One region of the Pseudoalteromonas sp. L21 genome, then DNA from elsewhere that is predicted to be linked to it. Evidence: predicted binding sites of a transcription regulator. Region 1 holds the regulator's gene; each other region holds the start of a gene.

Region 1 (4,267 bases):
TAGAAATAACCCATGGTAATCGTCGTATTACCGCAGATCGCCTAGAAGCACATGCTGGTGAGGTTGATGGTACTGTTTCACTTATCATTGCCACAGGTAAGCCAGCCTACTTTGAAGAAAAACAAGAAGATGGCACGGTTATGAGCGCCAGTGCAGACGAAGTACGTTACGATGTAGCAAAGCGTTTACTCACCTTAGTTGGCGATGCACAAGTGACACAAGCAGGGCAAAAAGTCAGTGCAAAAAGTATAACTTATGACATGGAACAACAACTCATTAGTGCTGAAAAAGACGAAAATTCAACGGATCGTGTGCATACAATCTTAGTGCCTGTTGATAATAAAAAAGATGATAAAGGCCAGCCATGAGTACATTAAAAGCAGAGCTGTTAGCAAAGAGCTATAAGGGTCGCCAAGTTGTCAAAAATGTGGGACTAGAAGTCGAAGCTGGCAGTATTGTTGGCTTACTAGGCCCTAACGGTGCAGGTAAAACCACCACCTTCTACATGATTGTAGGGCTAGTGCCAAGCGACAAAGGTAAAATTAGTATTGATGACAACGACATCACTTTATTACCCATGCACAATCGCGCTCGATTAGGTATTGGCTATTTACCCCAAGAATCATCCATTTTTAGAAAGTTGACGGTCTACCAAAACCTGATGGCGATTCTTGAAACACGTAAAGATCTTAAAAAACAGCAACGAGAAGAAACACTCAATAACCTGCTTGATGAATTTAGTATTCAGCACATTCGAGATAGCCAAGGTATGGCGCTATCAGGAGGCGAGCGTCGCCGTGTTGAAATCGCGCGAGCATTAGCCGCAGATCCAAAATTTATTCTGCTAGATGAGCCTTTTGCTGGTGTTGATCCAATTTCAGTGTTAGATATAAAGAAAATTATAGAGCATTTGAAAAACCGTGGTATCGGTGTACTAATAACTGACCATAATGTTCGAGAAACCCTTGATGTTTGTGAAAAAGCCTACATTGTTTCTCATGGGGAGCTAATTGCATCAGGCACGCCTGAACACGTATTAGCAGACCAAACCGTACGCGATGTTTATCTAGGCGAGCAATTCAGGTTGTAACCAATACATCACCGACTAGAGCATCTGCTAGACTTACAATAATGACAACATATTGATATTGACTCAAAGTAGTATCAATAAATGATTTAAAAGGATTGTTAGGGATACATGAGGCAATCATTACAGCTGCGCATGGGCCAGCAACTTACAATGACTCCACAACTGCAACAAGCCATTCGCTTATTGCAACTTAGTACATTGGATCTCCAGCAAGAAATACAAGAAGCGCTTGATAGTAATCCTCTACTTGAAGTGGAAGAAGCGGATTACAGTGAAGACGCAATCGGTAAAAACGAACAAAAATCTGACTCTGATGATTCACAAGTCACTGCTACGGCAGAAGAAGCACCAAGTGAGTACGAGCAAGAAAGCAGTGATGCACTCAATAAAGATACCGTTAGTGACGACCTAGCAATGGACGTCACATGGGATGAGTACATGAGTGCAGCTCCTTCAACCTCTTCAGGGCCAATGCCAGAAGATGAGTCTATTTATCAAGGTGCGTCAACCGAAACTCTCCACGAATATCTGATGTGGCAACTACAGTTGACCCCATTTAGTCCAACTGATGAAGCAATTGCTGTTGCTATAGTCGAAGCTATTGATGACTCAGGTATTTTAACCGTCAGTTGTGAGGATATTGTTGAAAGCTTTAATCAAAACGATGATGAAGAAGAAGAAATAGAACTTGATGAAGTCGAAGCGGTCCTAAAAAGAATACAGCTATTTGATCCTGTCGGCATTGGTGCTCGCAGTTTACAAGAGTGCCTATGTATTCAACTTCGTCAATTCGATGCAGATACACCTTATTTGGCTGAAACTAAAATGGTTTTATCTGAGCACATCGAATTATTAGCAAGCCGCGACTATCGTACTTTGATGAAAAAGACTAAGCTTAAAGAAAACGAGCTAAAAGAAGTCATGACGCTTATCCATAGCTTGAACCCTAAGCCCGCGGATAGCATCGTACGTGAAGAGTCTGAATACGTCATACCCGACGTATCAGTAAAAAAAGTAAAAGGTCGTTGGGTCGTTGAGCTTAACCCTGACTGTATGCCAAAGATCAGAGTGAACAGCCAATATGCGGCTATGTCACGCTCTGTAAAATCAAGCAGCGACAGTCAGTTTATTCGCTCTCATCTGCAAGAAGCTAAGTGGTTTATTAAAAGCTTAGAGAGCCGGAATGATACTTTATTAAAAGTAACGAACTGTATTGTTCAACAACAACAGGCTTTCTTTGAACACGGCCCTGAGGCGATGAAACCGATGGTGCTAAATGATGTCGCTGAAATGGTCGAAATGCATGAATCGACGATTTCACGGGTTACAACGCAAAAATATATGCATACCCCAAGGGGTATTTTTGAGTTGAAATATTTCTTCTCAAGCCACGTCAGCACAGAAAATGGTGGCGAGTGTTCATCAACGGCAATACGCGCTTTAATCAAAAAGCTTATTGCCGCAGAAAACTCAGCGAAGCCATTGAGTGATAGTAAGATTGCAGATATATTGGCTGAGCAAGGAATTAAAGTAGCTAGACGTACAATTGCAAAATACCGAGAGTCTCTAGCAATACCGCCGTCTAATCAGCGTAAAAGCTTGATTTAGACGTTTTACATAGAAGGAAAATGCTTATGCAACTAAACCTAACTGGTCGTCATGTAGAAATCACAGATTCATTAAAAGACTATGTAAACACCAAGTTTGCGAAACTAGAAAGGCATTTTGATCATATTAATAATGTTCATGTCATTTTAGACGTAGAAAAATTAAGTCAAAAAGCAGAAGCAACTTTACATGTAAACGGAGGCGAACTGTTTGCCTCTACAGAGCATCAAGATATGTACGCGGCCATCGACTCGCTAATTGATAAGCTTGATCGCCAAGTAATTAAACACAAAGAGAAATTAGCTCGACACTAAATTATGAAACTTAGTTCACTTACTAGCCAGGACTGCAGCAAAGCTGCGGTCCTTTTTAATAGCAAAAAAAGAATTCTCGAATTTATCAGCGAACTCGCTCATGAGCAGCTTCCTCATCTATCGCAGCAAGATATTCTTAATGCTTTACTCAATCGAGAAAAATTGGGGAGCACAGGAATTGGTAGAGGTATTGCTATTCCGCATGGTCGTATGTCAGGTGCTGATAAACCGCATGCGTTTATTATAGTGAGCGAATCTCCAATTAACTTTGACGCAATTGACAACCGCCCTGTTGATATTTTTGTTGCACTCATCGTACCTGATGGAGACTGCCAACTTCATTTAAAGACCTTATCAACAATTGCTGATAGACTAAAAGACAAAGAATTTTGTAAACAGTTACGCAGCGCTAAAACCGATCAGGAACTGTTTCAAGTTATTGCATCAGAGGCATAAATGGAATTAATTATTATCAGTGGCCGTTCTGGCTCAGGTAAATCAGTCGCTTTACGAGTCCTTGAGGATCTTGGTTATTATTGCGTTGATAATATTCCTGTAAACCTATTACCTTCGCTAGTGCGCAGCGTCTCTGATAATTACGACAAAATAGCAGTCAGTATCGACGTACGTAACCTGCCAAAAGAGCAACAAGAATTTAATGATATTCTTGAATACTTGCCAGGTTTCGCCAATCCAACCTTATTTTACCTTGATAGTGATGATCAAACACTCATTAGACGTTTCTCTGAGACAAGACGTTTACATCCGCTTTCTTTAGATTCTTTACCACTCGATTTAGCAATTAAGCAAGAAAAAATACTGCTCGATGTACTAATTACCCGCGCCGACTTTATGATCGACACAACGGATTTAAGTGTACATCAGCTAGCAGAGTCAATTCGTGAGAAGATTCTCGGTAAAAAAGACAAAAAGCTTATTATTACCTTTATGTCATTTGGCTTTAAGCATGGTATCCCGAAAGAAGCTGACTATGTATTTGATGCACGCTTTTTACCAAACCCACACTGGGAGCCAGATCTTAAGCCACTTACGGGTCTCGACCAACCAGTTAAAGATTACCTTGCAAGCCATAGCATAGTGCAAAAATTTACTTGGCAGATTCAAACCTTTGTGCAAACGTGGTTACCACACCTTGAACGTAATAACCGCAGCTATTTAACGATCGCAATTGGCTGCACAGGTGGACAGCATCGCTCGGTTTACTTAGCACAGACGATTGGTGAAAGTTTCGCGA
Region 2 (4,267 bases), on a different contig from region 1:
GCAAATAATACATTTAAAAGTGGTAAGCATTCCTTCAATGTGAGTTTAAGTATTGGTTTGTATCAGCGAACTCTAGTGGACAGTATTGATCAATGCTTAAATATTGCTGATAAGCGACTATACAAAGCAAAATCTCAAGGTAAAAACCAAACAGTTGCTGAGCCTGATTTGGCCAAACACGAGCCAGCCTAATAAGCCTCGCCGACTCAATTATTTTTACTGATGCTACTTTTTATCACTAAGTTGTGTATTATGTGCTCATTATTTACAAGGGCATGTGAATAGTGAGTCAAGATAAGGAATATCATCGACATCTTCTTAAGTTCACCGCCTGTTTTGAGGCTCATTTTTAATGTCACTCTTAGAATCATTTAAGAAGTTGGGTAACTATTTTGGTGCATACAAGGTACACCTATGCCCCGAAGTTAAAGGCCAGGTGAGTGAAAATGACCAACCTTTAATAAACGCAAAAATAGAAAGAAGGCTTCGTTTCTCTGATGGAAAATATGTAGAAGATTTTGCCTATACCGATGATAAAGGCGGCTTTTCTTTTCCAGAAGTCAATATTCGTTCTAACCAACCTGCTGTGCCATTTGCAGAAATTTTTACTTCCCAGTCACTTCTTTTAACACATAAGAGTAAAGAGTACTGCTTATGGGGGGCAAGATTGTCAGGTTTTAGTTATCGTGAAGAATATGCCAAGAAGCTAGGATGTTTAGTTGCAGATATTTCTAGTGATAAAGTACTTTTTAAATTTGAGAACACAAAAGTTGAAGGCTATACATTTGAAGCCGTCAGTATTGGGCGTTGGGATAAAGATTTTGAGATTTTAGAGCAAAGTGATTATTTCGATCTTTCTGAGATTGAAGAAGATTAAGGTTTCAAAATCAAAATTATAAGGAAATGAAAATGAAGACTTTAAGTCCTGCAATTGCGGCTAACTTCTCTGCAATTGCATATGAACTATTAGATAAACAACCTTTAATAGCTACCAACCCTTACGTTGAACGAGTTAATTCTCTTTTTACGCTGGAGTCTGAGCCAGTTCAGGGGGTGAGTGGCTCAGTTTTAGAACGAATGTTTAATCATAAAACTGAATTTGGTTGTATTGCAAAAGGCAAAAGGGACTATTTGAAGGTGATTATGTTTTAGCATTACGCGGTACGGCGAAAATGCGAGATGTGATTACTGACCTTAATTGTGGTTTGAGTACCTGTAGTAATAGTCAGCCTGTGCATGCGGGGTTTAATCACACCTTTAACTCATTTAGAAAGCAGTTAGAACAATTTTTTAGTAAAAAAGCGAGCAAAAAGCTAAATATACATGTTGTGGGTCATAGCTTAGGCGGTGCTTTGGCTAATTTGGCTGCGAATTGGTTAAAAAATCACTTTGGTGCAAATGTGAAGCTTTATACTTTTGGTGCTCCACGAGTTGGTTATCATAGCTTTGCTATACAGACAGAAGCAGCAACAAATAACCATGTTTATCGCTGTGTGCATGCCGCCGACCCCGTACCTTTAGTGCCAGTCTGGCCATTTATGCATACGGAGCAAGAATATATTTTAAATGGTGCTGCAACAATTACTCCAAAAGCCCATAGTATGACAGACCAGACGCCAGGCTACTTACATACTGCGAGTAATTTTAAAAGTTATGCTGCAATCAATAAGGGCATGGAAAAACGGATTCAAGAAGAAGTCAGGCTTGATTATGATAAGCGATTAGAGTGCAGCCGTACTTCAAGATGGGCAAGAAAAATAGGCGCTGCATTAATCACATATTTACGTGATACAGGTAAGTTATATGCGATACAAAACCACTACACGAATACGCTTACCGTCTATGATCAAATTGCTAAAGCATTAACCGACAGCATCGATCTCTCTAAAAATTATACAAGTGATGTGAAGGGAATTTTAGGTTACATGCTGGCTTTTTGTGGCTATCCATTCAAAGCAATCTCGTTTACGTATGCATCTATCAGGCATATTTTAAAGTTAATGCTTAAAAATGTGTTTTCTCTTGCAGGCCAAGCAATAGCACTAACAAAATAAGTACAAAAGCCGCCGATGGCGGCTTTTGTTAGGCTGCAAAATTAATGGCTTTTCTCAAAGTCATTAACTTCACGCTCTGCTTCTTCTTTCGATTTGCCGTATTTTTGCTGGATTTTACCAACAAGCTCTGTACGGCTACCTTCGATTCTATCTAAATCATCATTGGTAAGGTCGCCCCATTTACGTTGCACTTTACCTTTTAACTCTTTCCAATTGCCTTCTAAACGATCGCTGTTCATCATTATCTCCTTACTTTGTTAAACATTCATTTTTATAAAAGCAATTGATATGCCATACCGTTAGATCTTTTAACCTGTTGAAATTGTTGTAAATAATTGTTTTTATCTATAAGGCGTTTATTTTTTACTGCAATTTGTTCTTAGTTATTTATAAAACCCTGTAATTTTTTCTTGCAAGGGAGAGTCATTGTCGTCGGCTGTTTTTTGTTACAATAGCTAAAAATAAAGTAAGAGAAAGAAACGTGCTGCCCGTACAAGATATTTACCAATCATTGTTAACGACGATACAAAATAACCCTATGGCTTTGCTGCAAGCGCCACCAGGGGCAGGTAAATCAACATGGCTGCCATTAACGCTGATGCAAGCAGGCCACTTCAAGCGGATTGTTATGCTTGAACCTAGGCGTTTGGCTGCACGTAATATTGCTCAATACTTAGCGTCTTTACAAAATGAGGCCGTTGGCGAAAGTGTTGGTTTGCGCATTAGGGGTGAATCAAAAATTAGTAATGCAACCAAGCTGGAAATTGTGACAGAAGGGATGCTCACACGGATGCTACAAAATGACCCTGAGTTAAGCGGTGTCGATTTACTTATTTTTGATGAATTTCATGAGCGCTCGATTGCCGCAGACACAGCCCTCGCTTTTGCGCTTGAAACGCAAGCGGCCCTTAGAGACGATTTAAAAATCTTACTCATGTCGGCCACCTTAGACGGTGAGCGGTACAGTGAGTTTTTTGATTGCCCAATAATATCATCTGAAGGGCGAAGTTACCCAATTGATGAAATTTATGTTCCACTTAAAGATGAAAGCCGATGGTTAGAGGATATTCCTGCGGTTATTAAGCAAGCACTCAATGAGCAAACTGGTAGTGCTTTGGTGTTTTTACCCGGTCAGCGAGAAATTCTACGTGTAAAACAGGCATTGAACGATCTTGCAGATGATTGCGAAGTGTTTACTTTATTTGGTGAACAAAGCAAAGGAGAGCAACAAGCAGCCATAGCTCCTGCACAACAAGGTAAGCGAAAAGTCGTGCTGACAACAAATGTAGCCGAAACCAGCTTAACGATTGAAGGGATCCGTATTGTTGTCGATAGCGGTAAGCGCCGCGCAGCCAGCTTCAACTTAAAAACTGGCGTAACTGAACTTGTAACCCAAAGCATCTCTCGTTCCTCTGCGGTACAACGTGCAGGCCGTGCAGGGCGTTTAGAAGCTGGTGTGGTATATCGCCTAGGTAGTAAACAAACGTTTGAACGTCGTAACAGCCATGACGCCCCAGAAATTCTAACAAGTGATATTAGCCAACTACTGCTTGAAACTAAGCAGTGGGGCGCAGCTATTACTGAACTAAACCTTCTTGATGCACCAAGCCCACAGCAAATTAAACACGCCACAGCACTTTTAAAAATGCTTGAAGCGCTTGATGAAAATGAAAAGCTAACAAAACTTGGTAGCCAAATGCTTAGTTTTGGGGCGGATATTCGTTTATCACATATGCTTATTAAGGCTAAGCAACTTCAAGCAAGTATGCCGAGAATTTATGAACTCGCTGCATACTTAGTGGCGCTACTTGAGAGTCGTGTGAGTATACCGGCTGATCTTAAGCTTGCACTTCACAGCATGCATACAAAGCCTCATCCACTGTTTAAGCAACAATTAAACTATTGGCTATCACGTTTAAACTTGAAGGCAGTGCGTGAGTTAAATATGCAGCACCTTGCTTTGCTGGTGGCTTTTGCATTTCCAGATCGCTTAGCGAAAAAGCGTGGCAACGGCTATTTGCTCGCCAATGGCGCGGGGGCCGACTTAAGTGATGAGTTTTGGCATAACGATGACTATCTTGCTATTGCCAGTATGGGCGGCCACAGAGGAAGTCGAATATTTGCGGCAGTCGCATTTTTACCAGATGAACTTGAAGATCAGTTAGGGCATTTATTTTCAGAGCAAACTCGCTGTGAATACGATGAAAAATCTG
Region 3 (4,267 bases), 560 kb from region 1:
ATCACCGACATTCGCCGTGCCAGAAACATTGAGCTCTAAACCAAATGACTCACCACCGGCAGGTGTAATAGTTGAAGAGTCAATAACCCCACCCACAACATCTGCGGTTGTTACTGCACCAATTGGCTCACCTTTATTATCAACCGCTTGGATTTCCACTGTCGTAGGGCTGGTATAACTAATCACAAAATCACTGGCTGGTAGTGAACTACCAAACCCAGCTTCAACAGTTGCCGTCATTGATGCGTTACCCGTATTTGCCTGATACGCAAGGCCATTGGTTGAAGGGATAGCAAAAATATCTCCGCCCATTTCACCATTTGCAGTCATACCTAAGTGATTCTGTTGGTTAAATGCATCAGCAAGCGCCAACCCCATTTGACCAAGCTGATTGTGTGCCGGCACGAGGATGTCATCACGAAATGATAAAAGACCACCAATTTTGCCTTTTAATTTACCCGTATCTACCTCAAGCGGCACAGCTTTGCCACCATTGACATCTAACTTAAGTTCTTGAAAACTCGGATCAGGATCGCCTGTTAAAGAAAATAAATTAAATGTACCATTTTCCATAACTAAGGCTTCGCCTGTGCCTAAATAAACTTGTTTTTCACCGTTACTTCCATCCAACGTTTCAATATCAATTAATTCTGATAAATCACGAATCGCTTTATCACGTTCATTATAAAGGCTACTTGAAAGTGACTCACGGTCAGTGCCATCAACAGCAACAATTTGTGAATTCAGTTCACTTATACTTTGAATTAAATTATTCGCTTCTTCGGAAAAGATTTCTAGCTGCTCATTCACAACCGCTTTTTGCTCTGAAACAATCCCCGATAGTCTATCCATTTGATCAATTAGATTCTGTGCATCTGTCATCACTAAAGAACGCGCAACATTTGACGATGGCTGATTTAGGCTTTCTTGAATATTATTAAAAAACGAATTAACACTGGTTGATACACTATTTGACTCTTCTGAGAATAAGCTATCCATGCGGCTTGCTTCAGTTACAAATTGGTCAAAAAATGCTTTACTTGACGTGTCACGATTGAGCTGTTTTTGCGCAAACTCATTGAGTAAACGATAAGTTTCACCACGACCAACTTGATTGTCGATCATGGTAGTAAATTCTGTTCGCTCACGTACGTAGCCTTCTGTATTAACATTGGCTATATTTTTACTGGTGGTTTGCAGCAACTGTGAGTTTGCTCTTATACCAGCATTTGCAATGTCATAAATATTAAATGACATGAGGGCTTACTCCTTAACGTACCAATGAAGCAGCAACACTTTGAAGCTCAACACGCTTTAGTACCTGCTTTATTTTATCGGCATAATTTGGGTCTGTTGCATAACCTGCTTTTTGTAAAGAATCTAAAAATGCTGCAGGCTCTGCGGTGTTTTCAAGTGCTTCTTGATAACGAGGATTCTCATTGAGGAAATCCACAAAATCATGAACACTTTCTTTAATCGATTGATAAGAACGAAAACTGGCTTGTTTCTTAACAGGCACACCTTGCTCAAACTCCAAAGTAAGTTTGCTTGCTTTGTCACCTTGCCAGCTTTTATCAGATTTAATATTGAATAAGTTGTTACTACTGGTGCCGTCTGCTTTACTAATAATGTGTTTTCCCCAACCTGTCTCAAGGGCTGCTTGCGCAACCATGACAGCAGGGTTTAAACCAATTTTCTCAGCTGCATTTTTAGCATGTTCCCACACCGTGCTGATAAATGATTCAGCATCATCAAAGCGATTTTCAGTTTGTTCATTGGCTGACGTAGTCTCGACAGCTTTAGTCGTCGTATCTGGCTGTTCAACACCACTTGCACGTCTATCACTGTTAAACTCAGTTGTAGTCCTAAGCACAGAGCCTGGCATAAATTTTTTGCCATCAGGCGATAACTGCTGAACAATAAGATCTGCTAAACCCAATGAGCCATTTGAAGACAGCTCGACTGATAGCTGCTGATCATGCATTTCTTCAAAAAACTTTACGCCACTGGTGTTAAAAGGACTGTCTTTATCTTCGAACGCTTCATTCGCTTTACGCATGCTCTTCAAGAGCATTTGTGTGAAGATAGATTCAAATTGTGCCGCCGCCTTTTTTAGCGCTTCTTTTGACGCATCGCTAGAGGCATCATTTTTTAGGGCACTTTGACGTAATGAGTCTAAGTTACCTAAATCAAAAAAGTTTTGCTTGTCGAGATGATTAGTATCCATCAGCTTTTTGACACAATAATTATTAATACCCAATCAAATGCAAAAAATGAGCCAACAAATAAGAGAAAAGAATGTAGAATAATAACGCAGAGACTAAAAACGCGCTTTCGCGCGTTTTTAGTTAATTAAATAATCACAAGTTGCCCATTTATGGCCCCTGCTTGCTTAAGAGCTTCAAGAATGGCCATTAAGTCACCTGGGGCTGCCCCTACTTCGTTAATAGCACGCACCAGATCATCAAGACTAATTCCTGGATTAAATACAAATGCACGAGAATCATCTTGGTTAACATCGATAATACTTTGATTAGTCACAACTGTTTCACCCTCGCTAAATGCGTTTGGCTGCGAAACATTTTGCTGCTCAGCAATGGTAACGGTTAATCCACCATGCGTTATCGCCGCCGGTTGCAACTTAACATTCTTACCAATCACTATTGTGCCTGTACGTGAATTAACAATAATTTTTGCTGCAGTGTCAGCAGGCTTGAACTCCAAATTTTCAAGCGTTGATAAATAAGCAACACGCTGCGATGCATCACGAGGTGCAAGCACTCTCACTGACGCCGCATCAATTGCTTGCGCGCTATTTGGACCAACTAAGTCATTAATTGTTTGCTCTAATCTTTTTGCTGTTGTGAAATCTGGGCGATTCAAATTAAAGGTAATGTAGTCACCTTGCATAAACGGGCTTTTAACTGCTCTCTCAACCGTTGCGCCATTTGGAATACGCCCAACAGTGGGTGTATTGATAATAACACGGCTACCGTCAGCACCTTCTGCCCCTAACCCACCGACGACAAGGCTACCTTGGGCAATCGCATAGGTGTTGCCATCCACCCCTTTTAAGAAGGTTTGCAGTAATGTACCGCCACGTAAACTACCTGCACTACCAATTGAAGAAACAGTGATGTCAATTGTTTGGCCAGGCTTTCTAAATGCAGGCAGTTCTGCATGCACAGCAACGGCGGCAACATTTTTAATTTTTGGCTTTAAACTCGCCGGCAAAGTTATGCCAAAACCATTGAGCATGGCTTTAAAGCTTTGTTCAGTAAAACGGCTTTGCTCACCAGTTCCTGGCAAACCAACAACCAGACCATAGCCAACTAATTGGTTAGAGCGAACACCTTCAACCATAGAGACATCTTTAACCCGCTCAGCCTGCACACTAAACTGCAAACTAAGTAAGCAAAGCGCGATGATGTATTTAACCCCATTCATGATGTGTTACCTCTAAAAAGGAAAAAGTGAACTGCTGAAGAATCGTGAAAGCCATCCAGCACTTTGCGACTCTTGCATTTGCCCTTTTCCTGAATATTGAATTCGTGCATTCGCAATGCGATTTGATGTGACTGTATTATCGGCGGTCACATCTTCAGGGCGAACTAAGCCTTCTAAACGAATAAATTCTTCGCCTGTATTTAAGGTTAGCCACTTTTCACCGCGGATCACTAAATTGCCATTAGGCAAAACGCGCATTACATTGACGGATATATCACCAAATAAGCTATTAGACTGGTTTGACTTTGAATCGCCTTTAAACGATGAACCTGAGCCAATGCCAAACTGGATGCTATCTCCGCCTATATTAACTGGGTTTCCACCTAAGCCGATAACCGGATCTAAGCTGGCATCCGTTTCTTTATCTGTTTCAGTTTTTGCCGCTTTCGATGCTTGCGTAGACTCTTGCAACTTAACAGTAATAATATCGCCTGTTCTGAGTGCTTTTTTATCTGAATACAGATCATTTGACAGATAACTATCAAACAATGAACCTGTTGGTACCATTTGTTCAGCAGAAGGCTCTGGATACATAGGTGCATAGTAAGGGTCATCCTGAACCACATGGTGGTTCTGTGTTGACATACAACCACCTAACATAAATGCTGCCGATGTGACTAAGATAATATTACGCATGCGACCTCCTACCCATTAAAGCTGCTGATTAATATAGCTAAGCATTTCATCAACCGCTGAAATCACTTTTGAATTCATTTCATAAATTCGTTGCGTTTCAATCAGATTAACAAGCTCTTCGGTT

Evidence for each region. Region 1 encodes sigma-54, which starts transcription at its own class of promoters, with help from an activator protein. Its sites were predicted from a motif close to GTTGGCACGNNNNTNGNNT; they were not measured.
Region 2: L3V41_RS11190 (CsbD family protein) is a predicted target of sigma-54. The motif match lies at 2,332-2,350, and genes of this name have one in related genera.
Region 3: flgJ (flagellar assembly peptidoglycan hydrolase FlgJ) is a predicted target of sigma-54. The motif match lies at 2,265-2,283, and genes of this name have one in related genera.

What each region holds. Positions count from the first base shown of each region.
Region 1 covers NZ_JAKKCV010000001.1:1,050,926-1,055,192, forward strand. Annotated here, with positions in the region: gene lptA (lipopolysaccharide transport periplasmic protein LptA) at 1-368, shown strand, start outside; gene lptB (LPS export ABC transporter ATP-binding protein) at 365-1,090, shown strand; gene L3V41_RS04805 (RNA polymerase factor sigma-54) at 1,199-2,698, shown strand; gene hpf (ribosome hibernation promoting factor) at 2,725-3,012, shown strand; gene ptsN (PTS IIA-like nitrogen regulatory protein PtsN) at 3,016-3,468, shown strand; gene rapZ (RNase adapter RapZ) at 3,469-4,267, shown strand, end outside.
Region 2 covers NZ_JAKKCV010000003.1:528,094-532,360, reverse strand. Annotated here, with positions in the region: gene L3V41_RS20005 (GGDEF domain-containing protein) at 1-192, shown strand, start outside; gene L3V41_RS11205 (DUF6795 domain-containing protein) at 353-877, shown strand; gene L3V41_RS11200 (hypothetical protein) at 910-1,152, shown strand; gene L3V41_RS11195 (lipase family protein) at 1,173-2,054, shown strand; gene L3V41_RS11190 (CsbD family protein) at 2,096-2,293, opposite strand; gene hrpB (ATP-dependent helicase HrpB) at 2,536-4,267, shown strand, end outside.
Region 3 covers NZ_JAKKCV010000001.1:490,802-495,068, forward strand. Annotated here, with positions in the region: gene flgK (flagellar hook-associated protein FlgK) at 1-1,257, opposite strand, end outside; gene flgJ (flagellar assembly peptidoglycan hydrolase FlgJ) at 1,271-2,227, opposite strand; gene L3V41_RS02305 (flagellar basal body P-ring protein FlgI) at 2,353-3,447, opposite strand; gene flgH (flagellar basal body L-ring protein FlgH) at 3,460-4,143, opposite strand; gene flgG (flagellar basal-body rod protein FlgG) at 4,159-4,267, opposite strand, start outside.